Regions from separate parts of the Streptomyces sp. NPDC058086 genome, predicted to be linked through region 2. Evidence: riboswitches for the same ligand, from Rfam matches in the RefSeq annotation. Region 2 holds a riboswitch; each other region holds the start of a gene.

Region 1 (5,816 bases), on a different contig from region 2:
CTGACGCTCACCTCGCGCGCCTTCCACAACGACCGGCTGGCCCAGTTCGCCGAGTCGCTGGCCGAGTTGACCGGCCAGGACATGGTCCTGCCGATGAACACGGGCGCGGAGGCGGTGGAGAGCGCCATCAAGGTGGCCCGAAAGTGGGCGTACGAGGTGAAGGGCGTCGCACCGGACCGGGCGACGATCGTGGTGGCCGCGGACAACTTCCACGGCCGTACGACGACGATCGTGAGCTTCTCGACGGACGAGACGGCCCGCGCCGGCTTCGGGCCCTTCACCCCGGGCTTCCGCGTCGTCCCGTACAACGACCTCGCCGCGCTGGAAGCGGCCGTCGACGAGACGACCGCGGCCGTGCTGATCGAGCCCATCCAGGGCGAGGCGGGCGTCGTCATCCCGGACGACGGTTACCTGACCGGTGTCCGGGAGCTGACCCGGCGCGCCGGGTGTCTGTTCATCGCGGACGAGATCCAGTCCGGCCTGGGCCGCACCGGCACCACGCTCGCCGTGGAACACGAGGAGGTCGTCCCCGACCTGCTCCTCCTGGGCAAGGCACTCGGCGGCGGCATCGTGCCGGTGTCGGCGGTGGTCGGCCGCCGGGACGTGCTCGGGGTGCTGCGGCCCGGTGAGCACGGCTCGACCTTCGGCGGCAATCCGCTGGCCGCGGCGGTCGGCTCCGCGGTCGTCGGACTCCTGGAGACCGGTGAATACCAGAGCAGGGCGGCCGAGTTGGGCGTGGTCCTGCGGGGCGGTCTGACGGCGCTCGTGGGCCGGGGCGTGGAGGGCTTCCGCTCCCGCGGGCTGTGGGCGGGCGTCGACATCGACCCGGCCATCGGCACCGGGCGCGAGATCAGCGAGGGCCTGATGCGCGAGGGAGTTCTGGTCAAGGACACCCACGGATCGACGATCCGACTGGCCCCGCCGCTGACCATCACCGGCGAGGAACTCCAGTCCGCCCTGGGCGCCTTGGAGAAGGTGCTGACACAGGGGGTCTGACACGGGCGCCGGCAGCTGCCGGCGCCTTGGTGGGCACGCCGCGCTCCCATCGCCCGGCCGCACCGCCGACGGGCGCCTGCCCCCGAACACCGGGCAGGCGCCCGCGCCGCTCTGCCATCGACCCGTTGAGGAGCGCAGTCAGGCGATCACTCGGCGGTGAGCTCCGCGAGTTGCTCGGCCGCTGTCGTGTTGCCCCGGTCGGCGAGGCGTCGCAGCTCGTCCATGTTGTCCTGCTCGGTGGCGAGTTCGATCAGCTGGTCGGTGGCCGTGGCGTTGCCGCGGTCCGAGAGGCTGCGCAGTTCTTCGAGGTCGCCTTGTTCTGCGGCGAGTTGGATGAGCTCGTCGGTCGCGGTGGGGTTGCCCGCATCCGCGAGGCGGCGCAGTTCGTTCAGATCGCCGAGTTCGGTGGCGAGTTCGATCAGCTCGTCGGTCGCGGAGGCATCGCCGCGCTCGGCGCGTTCCCGCAACGCAGACAGCTCGGGCTCGGTCATGACGGGCAACCTCTCCATGGTTTCGCTCCTGGACCGGTCGGCCCCGGACCTTGTGCGGCTATGGACCGGGTGAGCCTGGATCCGGCCGGCCGGCAGCCGCAGAACCTCGATTCCGCCATCCATATGGAGCATACGGCGCTGTTCAGGGGCTGATCAGTCGATGACCGCGGTGGCTTCGACCTCCACCAGATGGTCCGGGACGTCCAGTGCCGCCACGCCGATCAGCGTGCCCGGCGCCATCGGGGTGATCCCCAGCTCTGCGGAGGCCCGGGCGACTCCCTCCAGGAACAGCAAGGTCCTCGTGCCCACCTCGCAGCACATCCGCACCCTCAACGCGGTCCGGCTCGCGGCCGACATCGCCGACGTGCCGACACTCGTCATCGCGCGCACCGACGCGCTGGCCGCCACTCTGCTCACCAGCGATGTGGATGAGCGCGACGCCGAGTTCGTCACCGGCGAGCGCATGCCGGAGGGCTTCTACCGCGTGCGGGGCGGGATGGCGCCGGTCATCGCCCGCGGCCTCGCCTACGCCCCGTACGCCGACCTGATCTGGGTCGAGACCGGCACTCCCGACCTGGCACAGGCCCGCGAGTTCGCCGAGGCCGTCCACGCCCGGTATCCGGGCCGGATGCTCGCCTACAACTGCTCGCCGTCCTTCAACTGGAAGGCCGCTCTGGACGACGACCAGATCGCCAAGTTCCAGCGGGAGTTGGGGGCGATGGGCTATCGCTTCCAGTTCATCACGCTGGCCGGGTTCCACTCCCTCAACCACGGCATGTTCGACCTGTCGCGTCGCTACGCCGATCACGGAAATGACCGCCTATGTCGATCTCCAGGAGCGGGAGTTCGCCGCGCAGAAGCACGGCTTCACCGCCGTCAGGCACCAACGCGAGGTCGGTACCGGCTACTTCGACCTCGTCTCCACCGCCGTCAACCCGGCCTCCTCCACCACCGCACTGGCCGGGTCCACGGATGAGGAGCAGTTCCACTAGACCGACCGCGGTCGCCCGTGCGTACCGGCCCCTGACCGAGCGGGAGCCGGGCGACCGTCCCCGCCCGGCTCCCGCTCCGCTCCCCCGACCAGGAGAACCTGATGTCCACCAGCGCACCGACCCGCCACGTCCGCGTCCTCGCGGCACCGGACGACCGCCACGACGAGATCCTCACCCCCGCCGCCCTGGACTTCGTCGGCCGACTCGCCGGCGCCTTCGCCGGACGTCGACCTTCTCCGGCAGCCTCGAAGACCTGGCCGACCGGCAGCTCGTCGTCGAGGCCGTCGTGGAGAAAGCCGAGGCGAAGACCGAGATCTTCACCGCACCGGACAAGATCGTCGAGGCTCCGGACGCGGTCCTGGCGAGCAACACCTCCTCCCTGCCCGTCATGCGCCTCGGCATGGCGACCCACCGCGCCGACCACGTCCTCGGCCTGGCACTTCTTCAACCCCGTGCGTGAGCATCCTGGCGCCCGGGCCGAGGGACCCGGACCGCGTGTCCCGGCTCACCGTCCGGATGCCGGACCTGATCCGCCGCGCCGGGTGAGTGCCCCATAGGCTGGTCTGTGCAACTGGTTCGCCCCGTCCGCCAGGCGGGATGCGTCGCAAGAGGGAACCCGGTGGGAATCCGGGACTGCCCCGCAGCGGTGAGTGGGAACGACCGCCGTCATACGCACTGGGTCCGGTGAACAGGACCTGGGAAGCGACGGTCACTAGGTGTCCTCCGTACGGAGGACGTGCCCGCGAGTCCGAAGACCTGCCCATTGCCCGCGCGCGACCCCTCGTGCGCGGACATCCCGGTGACCTCGTGGGCGGGTCGGCGTACATATCGGACGGACGACCGCGCAGTGCCGCGTCAGGTTGTTTCCGTCCGGTTCGTCACCCCTTCGCGCCCTCCTCCCGTCCCGGGATCCCAGGGAGATATCTCGCGAAGGAGATTTCCGTGACAGCGAAGTCCGCAGCCGCGGCAGCACGGGCCACCGTGTACGGCTACCCCCGCCAGGGCCAGAACCGGGAGCTGAAGAAGGCGATCGAGGGCTACTGGAAGGGCCGCGTCGACGCCGATGCCCTCCGGGCCACCGCCACCGAACTGTGCCGCACCAACTGGCGGCAGCTGGCCGAGGCCGGCATCCACGAGGTACCCACCGGCGACTTCTCGTACTACGACCACGTCCTGGACACCAGCGTCATGGTCGGCGCGATCCCCGAACGCCATCGCGCCGCCGTCGAGGCCAACGCGTTGGACGGCTACTTCGCGATGGCGCGCGGCACCCAGGACGCGGCGCCGCTAGAGATGACGAAGTGGTTCGACACCAACTACCACTACCTGGTGCCCGAGTTGGGTCCGAACACCGTCTTCACGGCCGACTCCGCCAAGCAGGTCGCCGAGTTGGGCCAAGCCCTCGCCCTCGGCCTCACCGCCCGCCCCGTTCTCGTCGGCCCCGTCACCTACCTGCTGCTCGCCAAGCCCGCGCCGGGCGTCGCCGCGGACTTCGACCCGCTGACGCTCCTCGACCGACTGCTGCCCGTGTACGCCGAAGTCCTCGCCGACCTGCGCACGGCCGGCGCCGAGTGGGTGCAACTCGACGAACCGGCCCTGGTCCAGGACCGTACGCCCGCCGAGCTGAACGCCGCCGCGCGCGCCTACCGCGACCTGGGAGGGCTCACCGAGCGCCCGAAGCTGTTGGCCGCCTCGTACTTCGACCGGCTCGGTGACGCGCTGCCCGTGCTCGCCAAGGCTCCGGTGGAGGGCCTGGCACTCGACTTCACCGAGGCCGCCGCCGCCAACCTGGACGCGCTCGCCGCCGTGGGCGGACTGCCCGGCAAGCGTCTGATCGCCGGTGTCGTCAACGGGCGCAACATCTGGGTCAACGACCTGGAGAAGTCCCTCACCACCCTCGGCACCCTGCTCGGACTCGCCGACCGGGTCGACGTGGCCGCCTCCTGCTCGCTGCTGCACGTCCCGCTCGACGCCACCGCCGAACGCGACATCGAGCCGCAGATCCTGCGCTGGCTCGCCTTCGCCCGCCAGAAGACCGCCGAGATCGTCACCCTCGCCAAGGGCCTCGGGGGCGGCACCGACACCATCGCGGCCGAACTCGCCGCCAACCGCGCCGACCTGGCCTCCCGCGCCGGCTCGGCGCTCACCCACGACCCGGCGGTACGCGTCCGCACCGCCGCCGTCACGGACGCCGACGCCCACCGCTCCCAGCCCTACCCCGAACGGGCCGCCGCCCAGCGCACCCACCTGCGTCTGCCCCTGCTGCCGACCACCACCATCGGCTCCTTCCCCCAGACCACCGAACTGCGCACCGCGCGGGCCGACTTGCGCGCGGGACGGATCGACGCCGCCGGGTACGAGGAGCGCATCAGGGCCGAGATCGGCGAAGTGATCTCCTTCCAGGAGAAGACCGGCCTCGACGTCCTCGTGCACGGCGAGGCCGAACGCAACGACATGGTCCAGTACTTCGCCGAACAGCTCACCGGCTGCCTCGCCACACAGCACGGCTGGGTCCAGTCCTACGGCACCCGTTGCGTACGCCCGCCGATCCTGGCCGGCGACATCTCCCGCCCGGAACCGATGACCGTGCGCTGGACGACGTACGCCCAGTCCCTCACCACCAAGCCGGTCAAGGGCATGCTCACCGGCCCTGTCACCATGCTCGCCTGGTCCTTCGTCCGCGACGACCAGCCCCTCGCCGACACCGCCCGACAGGTCGCCCTCGCCCTGCGCGACGAGGTGAACGACCTTGAGGCGGCCGGGACTTCGGTCATCCAGGTGGACGAACCCGCGCTGCGCGAGACCCTGCCACTGCGCGCCGGCGACCGTCCGGAGTATCTGGCGTGGGCCACCGAGGCGTTCCGCCTCACCACCGCGGGCGTACGCCCGGACACCCAGATCCACACCCACATGTGCTACGCCGAGTTCGGCGACATCGTCCAGGCCATCGACGATCTCGACGCCGACGTCATCAGCCTCGAGGCCGCCCGCTCCCACATGCAGGTCGCCCGCGAACTCGCCGAACACGGCTACCCGCGCGAGGCCGGACCCGGCGTGTACGACATCCACTCCCCGCGTGTACCCGGCGCGGACGAGGCGGCGGCGCTGCTGCGCAAGGGGCTTGAGGCCATCCCCGCCGAGCGGCTGTGGGTCAACCCCGACTGCGGCCTGAAGACCCGCGCCTGGCCCGAGACCCGCGCCTCGCTGGAGAACCTGGTCACCGCGGCCCGGACGGTCCGCACGGAGCTGTCCGCGTCCTGAGCCCGTACGGCGGGCCGGGAGAGCACGCCCAGCGCTCTCCCGGCCCGCCCCCCCGGGCGCTGTCCGCGCCCTCCGC
Region 2 (5,816 bases):
CATCCCGGTCCACTGCCCTCCCTCACCGGTCTGCGCTGGGTGGCGGCCCTTCTCGTCTTCTGCCTGCACACCCGCAATCTGGGCTACTTCAACGGGCAGGCCCGTCACTTCGCCGACTGGGGCTTCGGGGCGGGCTCCACCGGGGTCTCCTTCTTCTTTCTGCTCTCCGGCTTCGTCCTCGGCTGGTCCGCGCGGTCCGACGACCGCCCCACGGCCTTCTGGCGCCGGCGCTTCGCCCGTCTCTACCCCGTCCACCTGGTCACGGCCTGTATCGCGGTGTTCGTCATGGGCATGGGCAAGCCGGCCGGCAGCGCGGCGAATCTGCTTCTCGTCCACTCCTGGTGGCACCCGTGGTGGCAGACACTCGACCCCGTCAGCTGGTCCCTCGCGTGCGAGGCGTTCTTCTACGCGACCTTCCCCGCGTTCGCCCTGCTGCTGCGGCACGCCGGGGCCCTCACCGCGACCGCGCTCGCCGGCGCGAGCGTCCTGACCGTGCTCATCCTGACCCGGGCGGACCTGTACCTGGGTGTCGGCCGCACCCTGTATTCCTTCCCCGCCGCCCGGCTGCCCGAGTTCGTCCTCGGAGTCGCCGTGGCCCGCCTCGTACTCCTCGGCCGCTGGCGCGGACCCGGCCTGGAGGCGTCGGTGGCCCTGACGATCATCGGCTACTTCCTGGTCTCCCAGGTCGGCGGATCGTACGCCTGCGTCGCCTGCACCTTGGTCGGTTTCACCTGTCTGATCCCCGCGGCCGCCCTCGCCGACGTACGCGGCCTTCCCAGCTTGTGGCGACATCCGGCCCTCGTCCGACTGGGTGAACTCTCCTTCGCCTTCTACATGGTCCACCTGCTCGTGCTGCGCGCGGGGCAGCACCTGTTCAAACCGTCGCCGATCGGCGCGCTCACCGCCTTCGCGGTGTCCCTGGCACTCGCCTGGCTCCTCTACGAGTACGTGGAGGTACCCGCCCGGCGATGGCTTCTGCGGCCCTTCATGAGATCCCTGCGACGCACCCTGGTGTCGCGTTGATCAGGCGGGGCCGTCCCACAGGACATGCAGGGTGGGCGGCTTGCGGAAGACCAGCCCGTGCGGAGTGGCCGGGTGAGCCGGGTCGAGGCGCAGGGCGGGGAGACGTTCGAGCAGGCGCTGAAGGGCGATACGGGTCTCCAGTCGGGCGAGGTGCGCGGCGAGGCAGTAGTGCGGGCCGTGCGCGAAGGCCAGCTGGAGACGCGCGTTCTCGCGGCGGACGTCGAACCGATCGGGATCGGGGAAGACGGCCGGATCGCGGTTGGCGCCCGCCAGGGAGACGGTGACCAGTTCACCCCGGCGGATCGTGGCCGGGCCGAGGACGGTGTCACGGGTGGCGTACCGGTCCACGACCGCCGCTCCGGGTTCGAGGCGCAGCGATTCCTCGATCGCGCCGTCCAGCAGGTCGACGTCGTCGCGGACAAGGGCGAGTTGGCTGGGGTGTCGCAGCAGGTGCAGCAGCGCGTTGGTGATCATCGCCTCGGTGGTCTCTATCCCTCCGAACATCAGCACCGCGGCGTTGGACGCCACTTCTGGCAGCGCCAGCCGCTCGGCGGCGGCGCCCAGGAGCGAAGTCGCGCCCCCATCGGCGACGGTGGCTTCGACAGCGGCCCGTAGCCGCGCGTACGCCTCGGCGCCCGCGGGTGCCGCCTCGTGTCCGGCGGTGATGTCCGAGACCGACCGCACGATGGAGTCGTACCAGGAGAGCACCGTGTCCGCGGTGGTGCCGACCAGTCCGAGCGCCTCGGTCACGACGGCGACGGCGAGCGGGCCGGCGAAGGCACGTCGCAGTTCGACGGCGCCCGCCGGTTCCAGCGCGGTGATGAGCCGGTCGGTCTCCCGCTCGATGAACGAGGCGAAGCCGTCGCGTACTTCCCTGGGCCGGAAGGGAGCGGAGAAGGGCTCACGGTGGCGTGCGTGCTCGTCACCGTCCAGGGACAGCATGCTCGGGCCGACGACCTGTGCGGTGGAGAACCGGGGGTCGTCGACGGTGAAGGTCACGGGGTCCCGCATCACGCTCAGCGCGAGATCGCGACGGGTCACCAGCCAGCCGTCCAGCTCGGGCAGCCAGGAAACGGGCTCATGCGCACGGAGCCGGGCCAGTCGCGGATGCGGATCCGCGGCGAGTTCGGCGAGCGTGGTCGCGGCACCGAGCGGGAAGGAGCCGACGGCGCTCATCGCAAGCCTTGGCCGGGCACGGGGAATTGGATCACAGCCAAGGCTAACAATCGTGCTGAAGGCGAGGCCGATGGGGGCGCGATAATTTACCGAGGCCAGTCAAGGGAATCCGGTGTGAATCCGGAGCTGACGCGCAGCGGTAAGGGTGACGGGCCGGGGCAACACGAAGCCACTGGACGGCGGTCTTACGTGACCGGAGTCCGGGAAGGCGCCTCGTCCGGGCGATCCCGAGTCCGAAGAGCTGCTGGCGGACCGTACGAACGGGCCCCGCGCCTGGGCCCTCGGCGCCAGAGGATGTCCCGTGCCCGTTGCGCGCCCAGCCCGCCGCTGTGCCCTGCTCCTGTCCGGGGCCCTGTTGCTGACCGCTTGTGGCGGCGGCTCGTCCGCCGACGGGAGCAAGTCGCCGAAATCCACCGCTGCGGTGTCGCTCGACAACTGCGGCCGGAAGGTCGCGATCGCCTCCGCGCCGAAGCGGGCCGCGCTCGGTGCCGACCGTGTCTCCCGCACCGTCGCCGGGCGGCTGATCCTGGGCGGCGTCGATCTGACGTCCCTTCCTGGATCCATCACGGGTCTGCTCGGCCCCAACGGCTCCGGCAAGTCCACCCTGCTGCGTCTGCTCGCAGGTGTCCTCACTCCCGCCTCCGGCGTCGTCACCCTCGACGGGCATCCGCTCGGCGACCTCGGCCGCCGGGCCGTCGCCCGGCGCGTCGCCGTCGTCGAACAGCAGGTCGACACCCTGGACGACCTGACCGTGCTCGACGTCGTACGTCTTGGCCGCATCCCTCACCGACGCGCCTGGTCGCCCTCGACTCCGGCCGATGAGAGGGCCGTTCGCACCGCGCTGGAGCGTACGGACCTGACCGACAAGGCCGACCGCTCCTGGCACACGCTCTCGGGCGGCGAACGCCGGCGCGTCCAGATCGCCCGCGCGCTCGCCCAGGAACCACGCGAACTCCTTCTCGACGAACCCACCAACCACCTCGACATCCAGCAGCAGCTCGACCTGCTGGCCCTGATCGCGGAACTTCGCGTCACCAGCGTTGCCGCCCTGCACGACCTCAACCTCGCGGCCATGTACTGCGACCGGATCGTCGTCCTCGGGCAGGGCCGGGTCGTCGCCTGCGGCACCCCGGCGAAGACGCTCACCGAGGCCCTGATCGCCGACGTCTACGGCGTACGAGCCACCGTCACGGTCACGAGCGAAGGCACGGGCGACCGCCCCCACGTACGGTTTCCGGGAACACTCCCCGGCCGCTGAGACCATCAGGGCAGCGCAGGTCGTCCTCCTCGCTCCACGGCACCCGGCACTGTCCGCGATCCATGTGATGCCGTAGTACGAACACGGCCTGTTGATCAAGACCACCCCTGGGAGGTCAAGGTCACAGCCGCGTCCTCTGCTGCTCACCTGCGGATCTGGCCTAACATCCGAGCATGACGGTCCTGCCTGACGACGGGCTCTCGCTGGCCGCCGAGTTCCCTGACGCGACCCATGAGCAGTGGCAACGCCTGGTTGAAGGCGTCCTGCGAAAGTCGGGCAAGGAAGTCTCGGGCGCAGCAGCGGAAGACGCCCTGTCCACCACGCTGGAGGACGGGCTTCGCGCCCGGCCCCTGTACACCGCGGACGACTCCGCGCCCGATCCCGGCCTGCCCGGTTTCGCTCCCTTCGTACGGGGCGGGCGCCCCGAGGGCAACACCCTCGGCGGCTGGGACGTACGCCAGCAGCACACGGCCGCCGACGGGGCGGCAGTCCTCGCGGACCTGGAGAACGGCGTCACCTCGCTCTGGCTGGTCGCCGGTGCGGGCGGCATCGCGGTGTCCTCGCTCGACCGCGTCCTCGACGGCGTCTATCTCGATCTGGCGCCCGTCGTCCTCGACGCGGGACGTGAAGTCGAGCCCGCCGCACGCGAGTTGCTACGGCTCTACCAGGAGCGCGGGGTCGCCAAGGAGGCGGCGCGCGGCAACCTGGGAGCCGACCCGCTGGGCCACGAGGCCCGTACCGGAGACGGCGGGTTCGACTTCGCGCCCGTCGCCGCTCTCGCGGGGCTGTGCGCCGAGGAGTACCCGGGGCTGCGGGCGCTGACCGTGGACGCGCTGCCGTACCACGAGGCCGGCGGCTCGGCCGCGCAGGAGCTGGGCGCCTCGCTGGCGACCGGTGTCGCCTATCTGCGGCAGTTGACCGAGGCCGGGCTGAGTGTCGAACAGTCCTGTGGGCAGCTGGAGTTCCGGTACGCGGCCACCGCCGACCAGTTCCTGACCATCGCCAAGTTGCGGGCGGCGCGCCGGCTCTGGGCGCGGGTGACCGAGGTCTGCGGGGCCCCGGCCGGGCAGGTGCAGCACGCGGTGACCTCGCCGGTGATGATGTCCCGCCGCGACCCGTGGGTGAACATGCTGCGCACGACGGTCGCCACGCTGGCCGCCGGGGTGGGCGGCGCCGACGCCGTCACCGTGCTGCCCTTCGACCACGCGCTCGGCCTGCCGGACGCGTTCGCCCGGCGGATCGCCCGCAACACCTCGACGATCCTGGTCGAGGAGTCACATCTGTCCCGGGTGATCGATCCGGCGGGCGGCTCCTGGTACGTGGAGCGGCTCACGGACGAACTCGCCCACGCGGGCTGGGAGTTCTTCCAGCGGATCGAGGGGGAGGGTGGCCAGGCGGCGGCCCTGCGCTCCGGCCGGCTCGGCCAGGACCTCGCCCACACCTGGGAGGCGCGCAGCGCGAAGCTCGCCAAGCGGCGCGAACCCGTCACCGGGGTCAGCGAGTTCCCGAACCTCGCCGAGCGCCTCGTAGAACGCGCAGCCGCCCCCGTTCCGCCGTCCGGCGGGCTGCCGCGGGTGCGGCGCGACGAGGCGTTCGAAGCGCTGCGGGCCCGCTCCGACGCCCACCTGGCGGCGACCGGTTCCCGGCCGCGGATCTTCCTGGCCGCCCTCGGCCCGGCCGCCGCGCACACCGCCCGCCTCACCTTCGCCTCGAACCTGTTCCAGGCGGGTGGCATCGAGCCCGTCACCGAGGGCGCCTTCGAGGACAGCGGTGCCACCGAGGTCTGTCTGTGCTCCAGCGACACGCTGTACGAGGAGCGGGCCGCGGAGGTCGCCGGGGCGCTGAAGGCGACGGGCGCCGGGCATGTGTTCCTCGCGGGCCGTCCCGGGCAGTATCCGGATGTCGATGCCTATGTCTTCGCGGGGTGCGACGCCGTCGCCGTGCTCTCCGCCACCCTCGACCGTATGGGAGTGTCCTGATGGCAGCGATGGGAATCCCCGACTTCTCCGGGATCGGGCTGGGGGTCCCGAAGGCCGACGGCGGGAGCGACGAGTGGCGCGGCGCCGTCAAGAAGGCCACGGGCGGGGCCGATCTCCTGTGGGAGACCCCGGAGGGCATCGCGGTCGAGCCGCTGTACACCGGGCAGGACCTGGAGGGCCTGGACTTCCTCGGCACCTACCCGGGCATCGCCCCGTATCTGCGCGGCCCGTACCCGACGATGTACGTCAACCAGCCCTGGACGATCCGTCAGTACGCGGGCTTCTCCACGGCCGAGGAGTCCAACGCCTTCTACCGGCGGAATCTCGCGGCCGGACAGAAGGGCCTGTCCGTCGCCTTCGACCTGCCCACCCACCGCGGC
Region 3 (5,816 bases), on a different contig from region 2:
CGCGTGCGTCGACGAGTTCGCGCCACTGATCGGCCAGACCATGGACCGGTACGACGCCTCCCTCGACCTCGCGGAGATCCACACGTTCCTCACCGTCCAGGCAAACTGCCTGGATGACCTGAGCACGGTGTTCCGCTGCGTCGACGAGAAGGGGGAACTGGTCGGCGCCAGCCTGTGCTTCGCCTGGAGGGACACCTTCTACGCCCGGGTGGCCGGCTTCGACTACGGGCGGACGCGGAACGCCTACGAGTACTTCAACGCCGTGTACTACGAACCGCTCCACCACATGGAACGCAACGCGATGACCACGCTCCACCTCGGGCCTTCCGCCCTGAAGGCGAAGGTTCACCGGGGGGCTTCGCTGCACCCCCTGTGGGCGGCCGTCGTTCCCCTGCCGGCCACCGCGCCCGCCGGACTGCGACGGGACACGGTGGCGGACCAGGCTCTCGCCGACGCGGTCCGTGCGGAGGCGGGCGCCGGTATGAGCGAGGAGGAGTGGGACCTGTCCCGCGTCACTCCCCTGTGAGGGAGGCCTCCGGGCCGCCGGGCTCGCGGACGGGCCACAGCACCGGGCAGAACTCCGGGTCTGAGTAGTCCGGTTGACCGGCGGGAGTCCTGCGGACCAGGAAATCGTGTTTGTAGGGCTCCTGCCGGCCGTCGGACAGGGCGTGGTCTCGGTAGGTGTTCGTCCCGTCCTGGAGATGGAACGAGATGGCCCGGCGCGGTCGCAGACTGCGGTTGGCGCCGCTGCCGTGGTAGAGGAGGCAGTGGTGGAAGGTCATGTGTCCCTTGGGAATGTGCACCGGGACCTTCTCGACCACGGCGCCGTTTCGCTCCGCGTCACCGGTCAGGAGATAGTCGCGCCCCACGTCCCGAGGATCACCGACCGGTCGGGCGGCGCCGTGCCGATGCTGCCAGCGGTGGCTTCCGTTCACCATGGTGATCGTGCCCGACTCCTCGGCGCAGTCGTGGAACGGAATGAAAGCGGTGAGCATTTCGTCCGACGAGCAGGTGGGCCAGAAATACTTGTCGAAGTGCCAAGAGACAATGTTCGACTTCTCCTCGGCGATGGGCGGCTTATAGATCAGCGTGGCCTGGAAAACGCGTATTCCGGGCGTCTGTGCCAAGCGGGCGGCCACCGCCCCGATGATGGGCTTCCGTAAGATTTTCCCCATGGTTTCGTCCTGGTAGTGAATGTAATCGTTGTTGCGCTGGACTTCTCCGTCGGCGGGGGTCCAGTCGGCCAGCCGGTCCGGCCGCGTTGGAAGTGCCCGATCGCGCTGACCAGCGTAATAGCGCTCGCTCGCCTCGGTCAGGGTGTCCACTTCGGCGTCGGTGAGCAGCTTCTCGGACAAATACCAGCCACGCTCCGAGTAAAGCCGGACATCTTCCTCGGAGGGGAGCAGTTCGACTTCCTCGGCGGTAAGTCCTGAATGGTCGTACATTCCGCGACTCCTGTTACCGTAAAGGGGGTGCAACAGCGACATCGACTTGCACGGTAGCGGACCGCAGTGCGCCATGCTAGCGTTGCCGTGATTTTTTTCATGAAGACTTGACCGGGGGTTGCGGTGGCCATATTCGACAGGGATATCCGAATCCTGATCGCAGACAACAAAGACTTCCGCAACATCTGGCTGGGAGAAACCTCGGCGCATTTCGGCGGACAGCTGACCAGTTTTCTCCTACCCTTGATCGCGGTCACCCACCTCCATGCCGACGGCACGGGAGTGGGACTCGTGTCGGCGGTGCAGTTCGTCCCCGTCGTGGTGCTCTCGCTGGTCGCGGGCGTCATGGTCGACCGGTATCCGCCGCGCCGCACCCTCGTCACCGCGAGTGCCGCCCAGGGCGCGGCGCTGGCGGTGCTCGCCGCGTTCCAGGCGGCCGACGGGCTGAACTTCGGCCAACTTGTCACCGCCGCCGCCGTGATCGGTGTCGCCACCGTCTTCTACGAAGTCGCCTACCAGTCCACGCTGCCCAGGCTCCTGCCGCTGAACTCCATCGCCGCGGCCAACGGCCTGCACCAGGCGACGTATTCGGTCAGCACCCTCGCCGGTCCCGCCGCGGCCGGCTTCCTGGTCGGGCAGTTGGGGGTGTCGCCGACCCTGACGGTGGCCGCCGCGTGCTCCGCCGGTGCCGCCGTGAGCGGTCTGCTGCTGCGGGGCGTCAAGGCCCCCGAACAGCCTCGTGAGTCGGCGCTGAAGGCGATCGGCTCCGGGCTCCGCTACACATGGTCCCTGCGCCCGATCCGGGACCTGTGCGTTCAGGCCGGCCTGTCGAACCTGCACGAGAAGGCCTTTCTGACCGTCTTCCTGGTGTTCGCCGTCCGTGATCTCGACATGAGCGGCACCACGGTGGGAGTGATCACCGGCATCGGCAGTGTGGGGGCCCTGATCGGTTCGCTCTGCGCCACCCGGCTCACCCAACGCTGGGCCGTCGGCGGTGTGCTGGCCCTGGGTGCGGTGCTGGCCGCGGTGGGTCTGCTGCTCGTACCCGCCGTCAGCCGGGTCGGCGGGTACGTCGCCGTGCTCGCGTCCGTCGCCATGATGGTGAACGGCTTCGGTGTCGCACTGTTCAACGTGTTCGCCGTCAGCCTGCGGCAGGCCATTCCGCCGGAGCACCAGATCGGCGCGGTGACCGCGAGCTACCGCCTCGTCGCCCTGGGCACGCTGCCCCTGGGGGCTGTCGTCGGCGGTGCCCTGGCCGACGCCCTGTCACCCGGTACGGCCCTGTGGGCCGTCGGGGTTTCCTACCTCGTCGTCTCCTTCTGGCTCACGTTCTCCCCCCTCCGCGGGGCTCGCACGCTGGAGGAGGCACAGAAGCTCGGTCGTACGACGGACACGCCCGAGTCCCAGGACGCGGACCGGTCCCCCTCGGTCTGAGAGCGGGGCCGGGGCCCGAACTCAACTGGGTTCCGCCACCGCTGACCCGCTGTTCACTCGGGATCGGCCACCTGGTGGGAGAGGAAGATCACGCCAGGTGGCGCGGTCTTGGCCCCGCACCCGACACGCGGTACGGTCGGTGCGATATCGATGACGGCAAGACGGAAGCCGGTGGGAAACCGGCACGGTCGCGCCACTGTGAACGAGAGGCTCCAGCCCGCTGGGACCTCTCGTGAGTCAGACCCGTAGCCGTCGTCCAGTGCACCACCGAGATGGGACGCGAACTCCCGAGGAGGTTCTGCCATGGCGCAGACCGTCGCCCAGCCGACAACCACCACCCCCGTCGTTCCCGCCACGCTGCCGCTCAAGGCGATAGCTCCGTGGGCGGTCTTCTTCGGCATCCTGATGCTCGTCCTGCTGTACTTCGTCGGTGCCGAACAGGGCGCCACCTCCGTCGTCTCCGGCTCGGACGTCCACGAGTGGGTGCACGACGCCCGCCACCTTCTCGGCTTCCCCTGCCACTGACCGAGGGGAACCCCAGCACTGCCATGAACTCCGCAACGGTAAGAAATCTGCTCGTGCGGGGCATGCTGGCCGGCCTCGGTGCCGGCCTGCTCGCCCTGGTCGCCGCCTATTTCCTCGGTGAGCCGAACGTCGACAGCGCGATCAGCTTCGAGGAAGCCCACTCGCACGAGCACGAGATGGAGATCGTCTCCCGCTCCCTGCAGTCCACCGCCGGTCTCGCCACCGGCGTCCTGGTCTACGGCGTCGCCTTCGGCGGTATCGCCGCGCTGGCCTTCTCCTTCGCGCTCGGCCGCGTCGGCCGCTTCAGCCCGCGGGCGACCGCACTGCTGCTGTCCGGCTGCGCGCTGCTGGCCGTGTACGTCGTGCCGTTCCTGAAGTACCCGGCCAACCCGCCGTCGGTCGGCAACCCCGACACCATCGGCAAGCGGACCACCCTGTACTTCCTGATGATGGTGCTCAGCGTGCTCCTCGCGATCGCCGCCACCATCCTGGGCAAGCGGCTGGCACCCAGGATCGGCACCTGGTACGCCACCGTCGCCGCGGTGGCCGTCTTCGCCGTCGTGATCGGTCTGGCGTACGCGTTCCTGCCGGTCATCAACGAGGTGCCGAAGGACTTCCCCGCCACTCTGCTGTGGCGGTTCCGTCTCTCCGCGCTGGCCATCCAGACCGTCCTGTGGGGCGGATTCGGCCTGGTCTTCGGCGAGTTGGCCGAGCGGTTGCTGAATCCCAAGCCGGTGACGGCCGCCGCGAGCCGACGGGTCGCCGTTCCCAGCTGACATGACCCGACACCCGATTGAGGGCCCACGGAACCATCCGGGGGCCCTCTCGCGTTTTCCGGGCATCGACGCCGGCGCATCACGGACCTGACCGACGGAACCGAGCGATGGGGTGGGCACCACCCGGGCGAGGAACGGAGGAACCGAGTGGCCGGACGACCCCAGCCGCGCCGCATCACCCTCGGCGGCCGTGAGGCGGTCGCCCTCACGGTGGCGGAGTACGAGCAACTGATCGCCACCCGACGGTGGCTGCTTGCGCTGCGCGATAGCGGAACTGCTGCGTCGTCACCGGGACCTGGCTTCCTGAACCGTCGCGGCCGTGCGGGACCCGGTCTCGTAAGTCCCGTACGGCCGGGGTGTGTTCCGTGGAGGAACTGCGCAACCAGTGAAGGATTGACGGGAGTTGTTAAAAGTTGGAAGAATCCAGCTCGCTTCGCCGCGTCTGAAGTGAGCGAAGCGACACGAGTGGCTTGGGCGGCATGCCTTCCGCCGGTTCTTCCGCCGGTTCTTCCGTCGGTTCTTCCGCTGGTCCGTGCGCTGGTTCTTGCATCGGGTCATCCAGATCTGCCGTCCGCGTCGGTCACTCGCGCGCAATCACCTCCCACACTTTCGATTTCACAGAGGCTCATCTTGTCGCGTTCGCAACACTCCAGAACTCTGGCTGTGCTCGCCGCAACCGCATTCGCCACCGCCGCCGTGCCCTTGCTCGGCGCAGGGGTGGCCAGTGCCACGACCGCCGGGGCGTGCGAGTCCGCCACGGTCCAGTACCGCATCGTCGGCGCGGACGGAAACGTCGTGGGTGCCGACTGGACCTCGCAGGGCGGGTTCCATCTCTGGGACACCGTTCCCGGCAGCGTCCAGGTCCGGCTGGCCCCGGGTCAGACCGTCGGAGAGGGCTGCAAGTACCCGGTGTCCCTCGCCGAATACACCACCGAGGGGCCGAACTGGTACGTCTCCGGGCACCAGAGCCTGGTCGACAAGGCGACGGTCTACCTCAGTGCCGACGACGTCGCCGGTACGGACGACTCGAAGCGGACCTGGCAGAAGCTGACCGTGAAGACGCCGGACTGCTACGGCCAGATCGACCTGTACGGCGATGACGTCACCTACGACGGCAAGACGGGGGAGGGGCACGGCCCCGTGCCCTACGAGCCCGACAACGTCGTCACCCCCTACCACCTCATAGCGGCGTGGAACGGAGGCGAACAGCCGTGCACCCCCGGCCCGTCGGACTCGCCCACCCCGACGCCGTCGGAGTCGACCCCGACCACTCCCGCCACCCCGGTCACGCCCACGACTCCCGCGGGCGGACAGCCTCCCGCCGAGGAGACGACCCCGCCTCCGACCAGCCCCAAGCCCTCCACCACGCCTCCCACGACGCCGGACGTGCCCCCGCTGGAGTCGACGCCGCCCGCCACCCCCAAGCCGTCGCCCAGCGACAGCGGGCCGCCGCTGGCGGAGACGGGTGCGAGCGCGCCGGTCGGCACCATCGCGGGCGGCGCGGCCCTGGTGGTCGCCCTCGGCGCCGGGGCGGTGTACGCGTCCCGTCGCACACGCCGCTCATGACCACGGCACGAGGGGTCACCTTCGTGGCGTGGCTCAGCCCTGACAGCTGAGGCCGACAGCTCCGCCCCCG

The links. Region 2 has a riboswitch for cobalamin ahead of ACFVWD_RS32085 (ABC transporter ATP-binding protein). Riboswitches for the same ligand answer to the same signal wherever they lie in the genome.
Region 1: it holds a riboswitch for cobalamin, as region 2 does, so the genes downstream of both, metE (5-methyltetrahydropteroyltriglutamate--homocysteine S-methyltransferase) here and ACFVWD_RS32085 (ABC transporter ATP-binding protein) in region 2, are expected to answer to the same signal.
Region 3: it holds a riboswitch for cobalamin, as region 2 does, so the genes downstream of both, ACFVWD_RS16285 (CbtB-domain containing protein) here and ACFVWD_RS32085 (ABC transporter ATP-binding protein) in region 2, are expected to answer to the same signal.

The regions. Positions count from the first base shown of each region.
Region 1 covers NZ_JBHVST010000022.1:65,134-70,949, reverse strand. Annotated here, with positions in the region: gene rocD (ornithine--oxo-acid transaminase) at 1-996, shown strand, start outside; gene ACFVWD_RS19460 (hypothetical protein) at 1,143-1,505, opposite strand; partial or broken gene ACFVWD_RS19455 (RidA family protein) at 1,641-1,778, opposite strand; partial or broken gene ACFVWD_RS19450 (isocitrate lyase) at 1,780-2,479, shown strand; partial or broken gene ACFVWD_RS19445 (3-hydroxyacyl-CoA dehydrogenase NAD-binding domain-containing protein) at 2,709-2,934, shown strand; cobalamin riboswitch at 3,035-3,258, shown strand; gene metE (5-methyltetrahydropteroyltriglutamate--homocysteine S-methyltransferase) at 3,422-5,740, shown strand.
Region 2 covers NZ_JBHVST010000050.1:22,017-27,832, reverse strand. Annotated here, with positions in the region: gene ACFVWD_RS32095 (acyltransferase family protein) at 1-1,023, shown strand, start outside; gene ACFVWD_RS32090 (cytochrome P450) at 1,024-2,199, opposite strand; cobalamin riboswitch at 2,279-2,463, shown strand; gene ACFVWD_RS32085 (ABC transporter ATP-binding protein) at 2,654-3,457, shown strand; gene ACFVWD_RS32080 (methylmalonyl-CoA mutase family protein) at 3,631-5,436, shown strand; gene scpA (methylmalonyl-CoA mutase) at 5,445-5,816, shown strand, end outside.
Region 3 covers NZ_JBHVST010000017.1:104,958-110,773, reverse strand. Annotated here, with positions in the region: gene ACFVWD_RS16300 (hypothetical protein) at 1-526, shown strand, start outside; gene ACFVWD_RS16295 (phytanoyl-CoA dioxygenase family protein) at 513-1,445, opposite strand; gene ACFVWD_RS16290 (MFS transporter) at 1,569-2,879, shown strand; cobalamin riboswitch at 3,000-3,148, shown strand; gene ACFVWD_RS16285 (CbtB-domain containing protein) at 3,183-3,404, shown strand; gene ACFVWD_RS16280 (CbtA family protein) at 3,428-4,180, shown strand; gene ACFVWD_RS16275 (hypothetical protein) at 4,844-5,746, shown strand.